3 regions of the Ruegeria sp. HKCCSP346 genome follow, and region 1 is predicted to be linked to each of the others. Evidence: riboswitches for the same ligand, from Rfam matches in the RefSeq annotation. Region 1 holds a riboswitch; each other region holds the start of a gene.
What was found. A riboswitch is a leader RNA that binds a small molecule or an ion and turns the genes downstream of it on or off. The one in region 1 is predicted to bind cobalamin.

Region 1 (5,044 bases):
CATGGCGCTGAAATCCGCCCTGTCCGGGGGTCAGAGTGTCTCTCAGCCGTTAGCGCAACCATTCGGTGCCGTGCATGAGCATTGGAACCTGGTTGCGGATATCGGCGGTACGAACACACGTCTGGGCGTTGTTACGAACGGAGAATTGGCAGATCTTCGGAAACACCCTACGGGGACATTGGAAGATCTGCTCGAGGCGTTCCATGACCTCAGGGACGAGATCGGAACCAACCCACAGGCCGTCGTAGCAGCCGGAGCCGGGCCGGTCAGGGACGGAACGATTCAGTTGACCAACGCGAACCTGGATCTTTCGGAAACCGAGCTGACGAAAGCAACAGGAGCAGAGCGCACTTTTGTCATAAATGATTTCACCGCTGCGGCGTGGTCAGTGGCCGAGGTGACTCGGTCGGATGTTGCGGTCTTGCAGGGTCAGGAGGCGCCGCCCGCAGGCACACGGCTGGTTGTAGGGCCCGGAACCGGGCTTGGCGTTGGTGCTTTGCTTTTTTCCGAAGGCAGGTATCACACGGTCTCCGGCGAAGGCGGGCACGTCGGCCTGTACCCGCGCCATCGCGACGAAGTTGATATCTTTGAGGCGGCACGTCGCATCGCACCGGGCTGTTTCTTTGGCGACAGCCTGGCGCTTGAAGCAGAAATGTTCCTGAGCGGAACCGGCCTGCCAATCCTGTATCAGGCGGTTGAATTGGCAGCCGGTCAGGCGCGGACTCAGGCGCGCTCTGCAAAGGACATTCTGAACGATGCCCGCAACGGCACCGATCTGGTCGCCGAAAAAGCAGCGCAGATTTTTACCACCCATCTGGGTGCTTTGATGGGTGATCTGGCGGTCACCTTGATGCCAGAGGGAGGCGTTTTTCTCGTCGGCGGCGTTGCCGAGAAAAACCGCTGGCTATTCAGCGACAACTTCAAGGATGCGTTCAACGGCGGCGGCCGCTTCAGCGACTTGCGCCGCTCCCTGAACCTTTACGTGTCTGAACAGGCAGAGTTCGGAATCATCGGCGCAAACAACTTCTGCAAGAACGCGCTGAGACAGCAACCAGACTGACCGAATTCTCTGTACCAAGAAGGACCAAGACATGATCCTGTGCTGTGGTGAAGCGCTGATAGATATGATTTCAGAACCGACCGCGTCGGGCGCAATTGGTTTTGTGCCACATACTGGTGGTGCAGTTCTGAACACTGCCGTCGCGATGGGACGTCTGGGTGTTCCGGTTGGGATGCTGACAGGTTTGTCATCGGACATGTTCGGCCAGCAACTGATCGATGCGCTGAAAGCGAGCCATGTGGACACGACACATGTCATCATCTCGGACCGCCCTACCACGCTTGCCTTTGTGCAGCTCTCGGATGGACACGCGTCTTACAGCTTTGTTGATGAAAACACCGCAGGCCGGATGTTGCTGCCCGAGGACATGCCCGATCAGCTTCCCGCTGTCTCTGCCCTGTATCTCGGCGGAATCAGCCTTGCGTGTGAACCTTGCGCAGATGCATATGCCGCCCTTCTGCACCGCCACGGTTCCGACCGTGCGGTGATGCTGGACCCGAATATTCGCCCGGATTTCATCAAGGATCAAACCCGGTTTCGGACGCGTTTGAACCGCATGATCTCGCGTGCGGATATCGTAAAGGTTTCAGACGAGGACCTGGATTGGATTATTCCGGGCGCTGAATCCGAAGCCGCGAAAGCGTCTGTGCTGTTGCAGGCGGGTCCTTCCGTTGTCATCGTCACGCGCGGCAGTGACGGGGCGCACGGTTACCTGGCGGATGGTTCCGAAGTTTCGGTTCCCGTGAAACCCGTTGAAGTGGTCGATACGATCGGCGCAGGTGACACGTTCAACGCCGGCGTTCTGACCGAGCTCAGCCGCGCAGGGCATCTGACCAAGTCAGGTCTTCGCGGATTGACGGTTGAAAGCCTGCAAGCAGCCATGGAACTGGGCGCTGACGTGGCGGCCGTGACCGTTTCCCGAGCCGGGGCAGAACCCCCCTGGGCGCACGAACTTTGATCTGTGGGACGGCATGATGAAACGATCCGAAATCAACCGTATCAAGACCCGGGCACAGGCGTTCATTCAGTCCTTCGGTGCCGTGTTGCCACCCTTTGCGGATTGGTCGCCCGAGAAAATGCGCAGCCCTCTGGCCGAAACGATCCGCAGCCGCGGGCTGGGATGGGACATTACCGATTACGCCCAGGGCCGTTTTGATGAACTTGGACTGTTTCTATTCACTTTGCGCAATGGTGAGGCGAAGGATCTGAAATCCGGGCGCGGGATGCTCTATGCGGAAAAACTGTTGATCTCGAAAGAAAATCAGCTTTCTCCGATGCACCGGCATATCATCAAGGCAGAAGACATCATCAACCGGGGCGGCGGCGATCTCGTTCTGGAAATCCATGCGTCGGATCCAAACGGTGGCGTCGACCGCGACAACCCGGTGACGGTCCCAAGCGATGCCTGCCCTGTAACCTTGCAACCCGAAGAGCACTTGCGGCTGAAGCCGGGGCAAAGCGTAACTCTGATGCCCGGCATCTGGCACGCTTTCTGGGCCGAGCGCGGTGATTGCCTTATTGGCGAGGTATCGACCGTGAATGACGACCGAACGGACAATGTGTTTGAAAAGCCAATCCCACGGTTTTCAAAGGTTGAGGAAGATACCGAACCGGATTTTCTTCTTGTATCAGACTATTGACACCGTTCGGTCCGGGCTGGCGCAGCAGGATCGCTGGCTCAACCGTTGCAATTCCGTCCACTACCCTTTCGCCTGCCGCTTGACAAGTCAGGCGTAGCCGGACTAGCTGAGCGGGATGGTTCCGTAAGGGATGAAAATGGGAACACGGTGCGGCGCTGGAATGTGCCAAGTCCGTGACTGCCCCCGCAACTGTAAGCGGTGAGCGACGCCACTTCACCACTGACCCAAAAGGGTTGGGAAGGTCGGCCGAGCAACGACCCGCAAGTCAGGAGACCTGCCATCACACTATGAACCAACCCGAGGCGGGGCGTCTCGGAAGGAGGCTTGATGGCGCGTTTGCGTAATATCCGGGTATGTGCCCTCTGTCTGCATCTGGCAAACGACGGAGAAGGCAATGACCTGTTATTCTGATCACTACGTTCTGATCTGTTCAACATGTCAGGGGACGATGTCTGCCGAAGCCGCACAAGACGCGCTGGATGCCCGGTTGCCTGACGGTTTTGAAACCCGAATGGTGGCCTGCATGGCAGGTTGTGAACGGGCCATGACCGTCGGATTTCAGGCCCCGGGCAAAGCGCAGTACCTGTTTGGCGATATCACGACAACTCGCGATCTGTCTGCCTTGGTCGAATTTGCGATCCAGTTCGGCGACAGCGACGACGGCTGGACCAGTGCCTCGGACCGCCCCCCTGCCCTTTTCGCAAAGACCTTATCGCGAATTCCCGCGTTGCCTTTCGGGGGGTCATCATGAGTTTTCTGATTGCAGAGAATTTGGAATACTACGCGCTCAATGGCGACATCCTGTTGCAGGATGTGTCCTTTCGTCTGGAAGAAGGATCAATTCTGGCAATCGCCGGGCCGAACGGCGCCGGCAAAACCACTCTGCTGAAACTGCTGTGCGGGATTGAACGGATTGCGTTGGGCGATGTTTGGATAGAAGGACAAAGCCTTCGGACCCTGTCCGCCCGCCAACGTGCCCGCTCCATTGCTGTGGTCGGGCAGCAGGAAATGCCCGACGGGCGGATGCGCCTGCAAGACTACGTTGCGCTGGGGCAAATCCCGATTCAGGGCGAACGTTCGGTGACTCAGCACAGGGCTGATCTTGAACGGGTGCTGACGACGACCGAGCTGTTGCATTTTGCCAACAAAACGATGGGTCAACTGTCCGGCGGAGAACGTCAGCGCGCGCACATCGCGCGCGCGCTGGCCCAGAACCCGTCCTTGCTGTTTCTGGACGAGCCAACCAACCATCTGGACCCCGATGCCAAGGGGCACATGCTGTCTCTGGTCGCTGATCTGGGGGTAACGGTCGTCATGATCGTCCATGATCTGGTCATGATCCCGGAATTCGCCACCCATGTGGCGTTGATGAAAGCCACGCGCCTGACGGGGTTCGGGCCTGTTGGCGAAGTTCTGACCCCAGACCGGGTAAGTGAGACATTCGGCGTGGATTATCTGTGCTTTCAGCACGAAGGCCGCACGATCCCCGCACTGGACATCCGAAAACGGAAACTGTCATAATAACAGGAGCTTACATATGATGCAGAAACTCTGGCCGGTGGTTGTCTTCGCTGGCTTGGCAGGTGGCGTGGCAGCGGAAGCCGTCACCGTGGACAATTGCGGCGAACCGCTGGTTTTTGACTCGGCGCCGGAACGTCTGGTCGTGCATGATATGAACATGGCGGATATGGCCTTTGCACTCGGCCTTCAGGACGAGATCGTGGGACTTACCGGGATTTCGGGCTGGTACAAAACCAGCCCTGACTTTGATGCTCAGCGCGGCGACATCCCAGAGCTTGCCCCCAAATACCCGACGATTGAAAACCTTGTGGCCGTCGAACCTGATCTGTTTTTTGCCGGTTGGTACTATGGCATGAAACCCGGCGGAGATGTCACGCCCGACACGCTGGAACCCTTTGGTATCAAGACCATGATCCTGACCGAAAGCTGCGTGCATCTGGACGAGGATCGCCCCGAAGCCAGCATGAACCTGTTGTTTGATGACGTTCTGCGCCTGGGCAAGGTCATGCAGGTCGAAGACAAGGCCGAGGCGCTGGTTGCCGGCTGGAAGGACAAGTTGTCCGCCATTCAAGCAAAAACAGCCGATCTGGAAAAGCCGCGGGTATTCCTGTTGGACGGACCGGCCGATGCTCCGTTTACCGCCGGCAAGTTCGCCATTCCCGATGCGATGATCGCAGCCGCTGGCGGTGAGAACGTAACTCATGATCTGGATACCAGCTGGGGCCGCACGTCGTGGGAAGCTGTGGCAGCGGCTAACCCGGAATTTCTGGTGCTGCTCGACTATCAGTCCGGCAACGGCGCAGAGGACACTTTCCAGTTCCTC
Region 2 (5,044 bases), on a different contig from region 1:
CAGGTTACTGACGACTTTAGCAAGTTTTCGGGCGAATGGGTGGTTTGAAAAGCGGAAGGCCGCCCTCTGCGGCCCTCCGGGTGGTCAGGTTAACCCCAGCAGAGGTCCATGCCTTCTTTGACCGAGATCGACTCGACGCCTTCGGCAGGCTTGTCCGTTACAAGCGCTACGCCGGTGTCAAAGAAATCCTTGCCAGGCGTGTTTTCAGGCTTCACGCCTTCGTCCGCCCATTTCTTGACGGCCTCAACACCCAGCGACGCCATCAACAGCGGGTATTGCTGCGACGTCGCACCGATAACACCATCGGCAACGTTTTGGACACCCGGGCAGCCTCCGTCCACGGAAACGATGAGCACGTCATTTTCGCGCCCGATGGCTTTCAGCGCCTCGTAGGCACCTGCCGCGGCAGGTTCGTTGATGGTGTGAACAACGTTGATCATGGGATCTTTGGCCAGAAGGTTTTCCATCGCGCGGCGACCACCTTCTTCGTTGCCGGCAGTGACATCACTTCCGACCAGTCGTGGGTCATCTTCATCACCGATTACGTTCGGGTCCGCCAGATCGACACCAAAGCCTTGCAGGAAACCCTGATTGCGCAGCACATCCACTGTCGGCTGACTGACGGCAAGATCCAGTGTCGCTATCTTGGCGTCGTTGGCCGCGTCGCCCAGCGTTGCTTTGGCCCATTGTCCAATCAGCAGCCCGGCAAGGAAATTGTCCGTGGCAAAGGTTGCGTCAGCCGAGTCAATGGGTTCCAGCGGCGTGTCCAGAGCGATAACCAGAACACCTGCATCCCGCGCCTGATTCACGGCCGGAACGATGGATGAAGTGTCCGAGGCTGTCAGCAGAATGCCCTTGGCGCCGTCCAGAATGCAGGTCTCAATGGCTTGCACCTGCGTTTCATGGTCACCGTCAACTTTGCCCGCAAAGGCTTTGAGAGTCATTCCCAGCTCTTCCGCCTTCGCTGTCGCACCTTCCTTCATTTTGACAAAGAACGGGTTGGTGTCCGTCTTGGTGATCAGACAAACGGTTTCGCCTTCCGCCATTGCACTGCCAGCCATGGCAGTAACCCCGAGCGCAGCAGCACCCGCAAGTCTTGCAAGTTTCATCGATTATCCTCCCAGTTTTTCCTGTGCCGTACAGGGCACGAGGGCGATCAGGCAAAAACCCTGATCCCATAAGAAACAATCACAAGATTCGAAATTTGAGTCAATAAATAAATCACTCTTATTTATTATTGACAGGGCGGGCGGGCTTTCTCATTCTTCAGCAGGAAAGGGGTGGTCGTGCCGGAAAATTCATCTCGGAAAAATTCGATTGGCCTGCACGGGTCGGAGGTGCGCGGAACCAATCAAAGCGGGATGCGGGCCCGGAACGAACGGCTGGTGTTGTCGCTTGTCCGGCGTCATCAGGCTCTTGCTAAGTCCGAGATTGCGCGCATGACCGGACTGTCGGCGCAAACCGTTTCCGTCATCATGCGGCTGCTTGAGAAGGACGGTTTGCTTTTGCGCGGTGAGCCGGTCCGCGGGAAAGTCGGGCAACCTTCCGTTCCCATGCGCCTCAACCCGGATGGTGCGTTTTTCTTTGGGCTCAAGGTCGGGCGCCGCAGTACCGAGCTGGTATTGACTGACTTTGTCGGAAATGTGCGGCAACGCGAGCGGCGAACCTATGACTATCCAACGCCAAAAGCCACTTTGGAGTTTTCTATACAGAGTCTGGGGAAAATGATGTCATCCATGTCGCCCGAGGCCAAAGGCAGGATTGCGGGTCTTGGAATTGCCATGCCGTTCTACCTGTGGGACTGGGCCCAGACCCTTCAGGTTCCTCAGGAAGAAATGGACCCGTGGCGCGTATCAGACCTGAAGGCTGACCTGGCTCGTCGCCTCGATATGCCGGTTTTTCTGCAAAATGACGCCACTGCGGCTTGTGGGGCGGAATTGGTATTCGGTCCGGCCGATGGACCAAGGGATTTCCTGTACTTCTATATCGGGTTTTTTATTGGCGGCGGTGTGGTTCTCAATGGTGCGATCTTTTCCGGGCGTGGAAACTCGGGCGCAATCGGCCCCCTGCCTGTACCGGATGGTGCGGGTGGTGTCAGACCGCTTATCGACGTGGCCAGCCTGTATGTTCTCGAGCGTGCAATCACCACAGCAGGGGTAACGTCGCATTCCATTTGGGAAACGACCCAGCGTTGGGATGTGCCAAAAATTCAACTGGAAAACTGGTTGAAACGGACGGCAAGCGGGATTGCTTATGCGATTGTCTCATCCTGTAGCCTGATAGATTTCGAATGCGTGAAGATTGACGGCTGGATGCCGCAGGACATCAAGGCGCGTTTGGTTGAAATGGTCGAAGACAAACTGTCCGAGCTGAACCTGACCGGTCTCGAGCACCCCGTGGTGCTGGCAGGGACCGTGGGCCCGGATGCACGCTCACTGGGCGCGGCAAGCCTGCCATTGTCGGAAAGGTATCTTTCAGAAGCTTAGATGTGAAATCACCCTGTTGCCTTGGATATTTCACAAACCGGTTCACTCTCGCAAACTGCCGAGCTCATAATTTTCGATGGCCGTAACACATTTTCGTTGACGGAAGGCTGAGTTGTCTGGCAAGCCGCTCGGCATGTCCGGTTCCGGGGCTTGCTCTGGAATCAATAGGGAATGCGGTGCGGGCTCAGGCCCAATTCCGCAACTGCACCCGCAACTGTAAGCGGCGAGCAGGGCTGAAACGCCACTGGGGTTTGCCCCGGGAAGGCCAGTCCAACGCTTTGACCCGCAAGTCAGGATACCTGCCGGACATGTGTCCTCATAAGGGGCACTCCTAATCGGCGACGGGATGTGCGTCGTACCAGGATGCCTGAAAGGGTGATTTGGCGTTGAATGTCCCGTAGTCAAAACGAATTTCGCGCCGGGATTGGCGCGACGGGACAAGGACGACTGTTCATGAAAACGCTGCTCAGCGCAGCCGTTGCCGCGGTGGCTCTTCCCGCCATCGCAGATGCGCATTTTCTTTTGGAATACACGACCGATACCATGATCCAGAAACCGGGCGATGTGCCGGTCAAGCTGATTTTCTGGCATCCGTTCGAGAACGGCCACGTCATGGATCTTGAAAAGCCGCAGGAATTCTATGTGATCCACAACGGTGAAAAGACCGATTTGCTGGACACGTTGGAACCTATCCGGTTCACCGGCGGGGAAAACGAGGGCGTGGCGTTCAAAGGCAGTGTCCCGGTCAAACGGTCGGGCGACTATGTGCTGGTGACGGTTCCTCAGCCTTATTACGAGGAATCCGAAGACATCTATATCCAACAGCTCACCAAAGCCTTCCTGAACCGCAACGAATTGCCGACCGACTGGATGAATCCCGTAGGTTTGCCGACCGAGATTATCCCGCTGAACAAGCCGACCAACATCATCGCGGGTTCGACTTTCACGGGCCGTGTGCTGGCTGATGGTCAGCCGGTTGCGGGGGTCGAAATCGAGATCGAGTACATGGCCGCCGAGCCCGACATGGAAAGTTCGGCCGCTTCTGCACCGAAAGTCTCTCCGATGCCGGGTGGTGCGGTGGTCGCCATATCTGACGACAACGGGTATTTCTCGTTCGGCGTTCCAAATGCCGGTTACTGGGGTTTCGCAGCACTTGGTTCCGGTCCGGCAACCGAACATGAGGGCAAAGAACTCAGCCAGGATGCGGTCATCTGGATTCGCTCCTGGGATCTGGAGTAACCCAAGATGCACATCGTCGACGGAGCCCTTTCCAACCCGGTTGTAATTGGCGGCGCCATAGCCGCCGCGGGCGGGATCGCCATGGGTCTCAGGTCTCTGGATCTTGATCGCATCCCCACTGCGGGCGTGCTGTCAGCCAGTTTCTTCGTGGCTTCGTTGATCCACGTACCCATTGGTCCGTCGTCGGTCCATCTGATACTCAACGGCATGGCCGGGCTGCTGCTTGGTTGGGCCGCATTCCCGGCTTTGTTCGTCGGGCTTTTGCTACAGGCGGTCTTTTTCGGCTTTGGCGGGTTGACGGTGTTGGGGATCAACACCGTCAACATCGCCTTTCCAGCTGTGGTGGCCGGAATGTTGTTCGGTCGTCTGATCGCGCGTGGAACGCCTTCGCAAGGTGCGATTTGGGGGGGCGTCGGCGGCGCATTTGCCATTGCGGCGACAACCGGCATGGTCGCGTTTTCCCTGGCGCTGTCGGGAGATGAATTTCTGCCTGCCGCCAGGCTTGTTTTCTTTGCCCATATTCCTGTCATGGCCATTGAGGCGATTTTGACCGGGTTCTCCGTGTTGTTGGCGCGCAAGGTCAAGCCCGAGCTGTTTATAAGGGAAGCAGCCACATGAAGCATCTGGTTGTCATATTGGCCGTGTGCTGCGCACCTGTGCCTGCCCTGGCGCACAAGGTCATAGCCGGCGTTTTCGAGTCGGGAGACGTCATAGAGGGCGAAATCGGCTTTTCCAACGGCGACATGGCAAGCGGCACCGAGGTCATTGTTACCGGCCTGGATGGGGCCGAGCTGGGTCGATCGGTCACGGATGCGGATGGTTTCTTTGTCTACACGCCGACCTCGGCCGTGGCGCACACCTTCTTTGCCGACCTTGGCGCCGGGCATGTGGCCGAAGTCACGATGCCTGCCGAAGATGTCGCGCGGATCATGGGCATTGCTGTGGCAGAAAACGGTGACTTATCTTCGGCTGCTGTGACGCAGGCCAGCGGTTCGGCGGCGTCTCTCAGCGCCGAAGAACAGCAGGTTATCGCCAAGGCCATACGTGACGAATTGCGCCCGCTCAGGCGCGAGATTGCGGCCTATCGCGAACAGAACGACCTGCAAACCATCCTTGGCGGGATCGGGTACATCGTTGGTCTGTTTGGTCTGGGTTTTTACATGGCGGCCCGCCGCAAGCTGGCGTCCTGATGGCACACGTTCTGGGGCACAAGGAAAAAACACTGTCCGAAGCCGGTGACGGGCCAGAAGGTCTGATCAGCCTGCTGGATCCCCGGATGCGGATCGTCATGGCAGTTGTTTTTGCAGTCGTGACCGTGG
Region 3 (5,044 bases), on a different contig from region 1:
GGCACAGGCCGGATCATCTTCGGGCGCGCCCCAAACGGTGTGCAGATCAGCGCGCAGGGTCTCGGGCAATTCCGCAAGCGCATCCTGATAATCCCCAAGCGACCACGAAATCCGTGCGTCCAGAAGAGTGTCGGCAATCGGCTCGCCAGTCGCGATGTCATAGCCTTCTTCGTCAAGATCGGACAGCATCGCCTGGGCCGAGGCCAGCGCGTCGAGGCCAACCGCATGGGCCATCTGCCAGTCTTTGCCGGGATAGGTGGACAGGACCAACGCAGGAATCTGATCTGCCTTGGGTTTGTCGTTCAGTGCAAGCCAGCCCGATACACGGTCGATGATCGCTTCGATCCGGTCCGGTTCGGGACGGTGTGCAAAGCGCGCGTATTCCAGATGCGGATCGCGTTTTCCGGGTTCCTTGAAAGACGCAACTCCTGCTGAGATCCGTCCATCCACCTCGGGCAGTACCACATGCATGGCAAGATCGGCCGGGGACAAACCGCGTTCCGCCTCGGCCCAGGCTTTGCGGCGCGAGGTGGCGAGAGCGACCTGAAACACCGGCACGCCTGCAGCGTCCAGAGGCGACGTTCCCGACGCGCCTTTTCCCGAAAACGAAGTGGCGTTGACAATGGCAGATGGGTTCAGCGCAACAACCTGTTCCCGCAACCATTCGGCGGCTACAGGCGCCTTGAGAGACGGGGCAAACAGGCCCACCGCCGCGTATCCACGGGCGCGCAGGCTGCGGATCAGGGCTGCGATCGGGGCGGTGTCTGCCGAGGTCAGGTAAGCGCGGTAAAAGGTGACGAGGATTCGTTTAGTCTTGCCTTCGAATGCGGTTTCCACCGGGATTACGCCGCGATCCGGACACCACACGCCACATTCGGGCAAGGTCTTGGCGCCCATCACCGGACCGGCATAAAGCCCCGCCGCCAAAGCCATCTGCGCCAGCGCGGCCTGTGCCGCGACCTCGCCGCCGGTATCGCACAGATGCGCCAGACGCCGCAGGGTCGAGACCGGCAGGGTGGAATAGTCATCCAGCCGCGTGTCCTCGCGCCCGTCGGCGGGCAGCACCGCCAGTGCGATGCCCTTGGCCTGCGCCAGCGCCAGAACCTGCTGCAACCCATAAGCCCAGTAGGGCACCCCGCCGATCAGACGGATCAGAATGCCCTTGGCGCCTTGAAGCGTCTGTTCGACATAGGTATCGACCGACAGCGGGTGTTTCAGAGCCGTCAAATTCGCCAGCCGCAGGGTCGGCATTCGCTCTTCCGGTCCGCCACCACGATGCCAGCCCGCCGCGAAAGCGCCTAGGTCGCTGTCCGAAAAGGACAGCACCACCAGGTCCGCCGGGCTCTGGCCCAGATCGGTTGGGGTCTCGGTTTCCTCGAGCCCGTGGCTTTCGCGAAAGACGACGTGCATGGCTTACTCGGCGGCCTCACGCACACCCACGAGGATTTCGCGGATTTCCGCCTCTTTGATATCGTCATGCTCGGCGATGACGACCAGACGCGAACGGCGTTCTTCACCGGGTTCCCACGGGCGGTCATACTGGTGACGCACGCGGGCACCCACTGCCTGGACCAGCAGGCGCATGGGTTTGCCCTGAACGGCGGCATACCCTTTGACGCGCAGGATGTTCAGTTCATTGGCCAGGCGTTCGATATTGGCGACCAGTTGGGCCGGATCGGTCTGCTCGGGCAGCTCGACGATGATGCTTTCGAAATCGTCATGCTCGTGATCGTGATGGCCGTCGTGATGCGAGGGTCGGGCGTCCATGTCATCCTCGGCGGCGGCTTCCAGACCCAGCACAACGCGCACGTCCACGGCACCTTCGGCCACTTCGACGACGGGTAGGGGGCGCGGCGCCTCGGCGGCGATGATCTCGCGCGCTTTGGCCACGCCTTCGGGGCCGGCGAGGTCGGGCTTGGTCAGCAGGATGATGTCAGCGCACGAGATCTGATCCTCGAACACCTCGGACAGGGGCGTTTCGTGGTCGATCGAGTCATCGGCCATGCGCTGCGCATCCACTGCTTCGACATTGGGCGCGAAGCGGCCTGCGGCCACGGCCTCGGCATCGGCCAGGGCGATCACGCCGTCGACGGTGATCTTCGAGCGGATGTCAGGCCAGTCGAATGCCTTGAGCAGCGGTTTCGGCAGGGCCAGACCGCTGGTTTCGATCAGGATGTGATCCGGGCGTGGCTCCAACGCCATCAGGGCCTCGATGGTGGGAATGAAATCATCTGCCACGGTGCAACAGATGCAGCCATTGGCCAGTTCCATGATGTTTTCCGCCGGGCAATCAGGAATGGCGCAGGATTTCAGGATGTCGCCATCGACGCCTACATCGCCGAACTCGTTGACCACGACAGCAAGGCGCTTGCCCTGTGGGTTCTGCATCAGGTGACGCACCAAAGTGGTCTTGCCCGATCCCAGAAAGCCGGTGATCACTGTGACGGGGAGTTTTTCGAGGTTCGACATGTCAGGCTCCAATGGGGGGAATGCGCGAGGCACAGTTCTTGCGAAAATGTTCGGGGCGTTCGCGCCATTTCACCAAACCATCTTCGGTGGCCAGATACTTGGTCGCGCCGTCGACGATGACGTCGACATGATCTGTTTCGTTCAGGTTTTCATACACGAAGGTCCAGCGGCCCGGCCCGCGCAACACGATCGAACAGCCTTGATCACAGTTTGACAGGCATTCAACGGCTTTCAGGGTGACACCGTCGGGCAGGTCCGCCTGTTCCAGAGCCTTGTGTAACAAAGCGCCCGGGCGTTGCGTGTCATCTTCCACAGGCAGGCCGCGACGGCAGGTGGTACAGACCAGCAACTCGACTGGTGCGGTATCGGTCATGTCTCTCATCCCCCCAAATCCTCTTCGCGGGGGACGGGGTTTCATGCGGGCCACGAATGGTCATGGACCCGACACCGGAACACCCCGCCCGGTTTCAACTTCGGTTGTTGGCAGGTCTCCCGGCTTGCGGATGCCAGAGGCGGGCCTCTGTCGGATGTCCCGCCTTCCCGGCTTTTGGGCCAGTGGCATTGGGCATCCTCTCCGTTCACGGTCGCGGGGGCGGCTGCGTTTGGCGGCAAGACCGTTGACGCATTCCCTTTTCATCGGCTGTCACCGACACCAACGAAAGGGACATGCGGCACCGCTGGCCTGCTTGTCAAGCGAGTCGCGCGCAACAATGATGCAGAGGCATGGAAAGCGACCTGTGGGCGTCGATGGGCGGCATGGCGTGCCGGGACCCAGCCTGAGATGGGCCGGGCGACGAACAGTATGTTAGCAAGGGGCGTAGACTATGGTGAACGGGTGCCTTGACTGAACCTGTCCCGATGATGGGAAAAGACCACCGAACACCGCGGATCCTCTTGCGCTAATAGATGACGTTTATCATGAGCAGCGAGACGACCAGAAACAGCGCTGTCATTATTCCGCCGGAGCGGACGAAATCCATCACCTTGTATCCGGCCGGACCCATGATCAACGCGTTTACCTGATGGGTTGGGATGATGAAGCTGTTCGAGGTCGATATGGCGACCGTCAGGGCAAAGACGGCCGGGTTTCCACCCGCCGCCACCGCAATCGATACCGCCAGAGGCACCAGCAGGACCGTGGCCCCCACATTGGACATGACCAAGGAAAAGGCCGTCGCCAGAATGGCGATGCCGGTTTGCAGCGACCAGAGCGGCCAGCCGTCCAGAATTATCATGATCTGCTGGGCGATCCACGCGGCCGTGCCTGTGTTCTGCACGGCTTGTCCCAAAGGTATGAGGCAGGCGAGCAGGAATACGGTGTTCCATCCGACCGCGCGGTACGCCTCGTCCACGCTGAGCACACGGGTCAGCATCATGCCCACCGCGCCGGTAAGAAGACAGAGTGAAAGCCGGACGTCCGTGAACAGGATCAACGACAGCGAAATGGCGAAGAATGCCAGGGCCCAGCCGACTTTTTGCGGCCTCAGCTCGTCCTGAGGAAAGTCTGTCGTCACAACGACGAAATCCGGATCTCGTTTGATCCGCATCAGGTTGTCCCATCTGGTATGGGCCACAAGCATGTCGCCCGCCTGAAACTTTTCGAGCCCGATCTGAGTGGATTCGTGATCCTCGGTCTCGACATGGCTCAGCGTCTCTTCGCCGCGGTGAATGGCCAGCAGCGACATCCCGTAGGTCTTGCGAAACAAAAGCTCGCGGGGGCATTTGCCGATCAGCTTGCTGTCAGGCGTGATGACCACCTCGGCCACGCCTGCATTGGTTGGGGCGAACTCTTCGACGAAAATGTCCAAGTCCGGAAGAACGGTCAGCCCGTATTTCTCGGCGAACTTCTCGACCTCCCAACGGCGGCCGACGATGGCCAGCCGACACGGCGCTGCAATTTCCGCTGTCAAAACCTGAACCATCGAGGTTTTGCCGCGATAGAAGGTTGAAATGATGTACAGGTGGTTTTCGTGGTTGATGTCGGCCAGAATCTCGCCGACCAGGGGGCTGTCCTCGGGCACCACGACTTCGAACACATCAGCTTTGAGGCCATAGACCCTTTGCAGGTATTCCTGTGTCCCTTGTCCGGTACCCGTATTGTCAGGTCCTTCAGCCTCGGGCAAAACCCAGCGTCCCAACAGCAGAAAGTAACCAATTCCCGTCAGGATCAGAACCGCACCGATCGGCGTGACCGAGAACAGGCCGAAGGGCTCCATTTTTTGAGAGGCCGGCAGACTGTCATTTGCCGTCAGGATCAGATCGTTCAGTAGGATAAGAGGAGACGACCCGACCATCGTCATTGTGCCGCCCAAAATGGCGCAGAATCCCATTGGCATGAGCAGGCGCGACAGCGGTATGCCTGACCGTGTGGAAATTCGGCTGACAACCGGCAGAAACAGAGCAGCGGCGCCTACATTCTGCATGAACGAGGATATGACGCCAACGGTGCCGGAAATGATTGGTACAACCCTGCCTTCGGATTTGCCGCCGTATTTGAGTATGACGGCAGCCACCTTGTTCATGATCCCCGTCTTGTCCAGACCGGCCCCGACGATCATAACCGCAATGATCGAGA

Region 2: linked by a shared signal. The riboswitch ahead of I9185_RS19890 (DUF4198 domain-containing protein) and the one ahead of I9185_RS09755 (DUF1636 domain-containing protein) in region 1 are both predicted to bind cobalamin.
Region 3: linked by a shared signal. The riboswitch ahead of I9185_RS00750 (DUF1636 domain-containing protein) and the one ahead of I9185_RS09755 (DUF1636 domain-containing protein) in region 1 are both predicted to bind cobalamin.

What each region holds. Positions count from the first base shown of each region.
Region 1 is NZ_JAEDOT010000002.1:257,978-263,021, forward strand. Features, by position in the region: partial or broken gene I9185_RS20420 (GH1 family beta-glucosidase) at 1-25, shown strand, start outside; gene I9185_RS20425 (ROK family protein) at 2-1,060, shown strand; gene I9185_RS09745 (carbohydrate kinase) at 1,092-2,018, shown strand; gene I9185_RS09750 (D-lyxose/D-mannose family sugar isomerase) at 2,035-2,700, shown strand; cobalamin riboswitch at 2,800-2,997, shown strand; gene I9185_RS09755 (DUF1636 domain-containing protein) at 3,095-3,451, shown strand; gene I9185_RS09760 (ABC transporter ATP-binding protein) at 3,448-4,221, shown strand; gene I9185_RS09765 (ABC transporter substrate-binding protein) at 4,238-5,044, shown strand, end outside.
Region 2 is NZ_JAEDOT010000013.1:17,930-22,973, forward strand. Features, by position in the region: gene I9185_RS19880 (sugar ABC transporter substrate-binding protein) at 90-1,109, opposite strand; gene I9185_RS19885 (ROK family transcriptional regulator) at 1,362-2,486, shown strand; cobalamin riboswitch at 2,608-2,808, shown strand; gene I9185_RS19890 (DUF4198 domain-containing protein) at 2,940-3,725, shown strand; gene cbiM (cobalt transporter CbiM) at 3,732-4,343, shown strand; gene I9185_RS19900 (cobalt ABC transporter permease) at 4,340-4,915, shown strand; gene cbiQ (cobalt ECF transporter T component CbiQ) at 4,915-5,044, shown strand, end outside.
Region 3 is NZ_JAEDOT010000001.1:142,268-147,311, forward strand. Features, by position in the region: gene cobN (cobaltochelatase subunit CobN) at 1-1,410, opposite strand, end outside; gene cobW (cobalamin biosynthesis protein CobW) at 1,414-2,469, opposite strand; gene I9185_RS00750 (DUF1636 domain-containing protein) at 2,471-2,842, opposite strand; cobalamin riboswitch at 2,934-3,141, opposite strand; gene I9185_RS00755 (SLC13 family permease) at 3,369-5,044, opposite strand, start outside.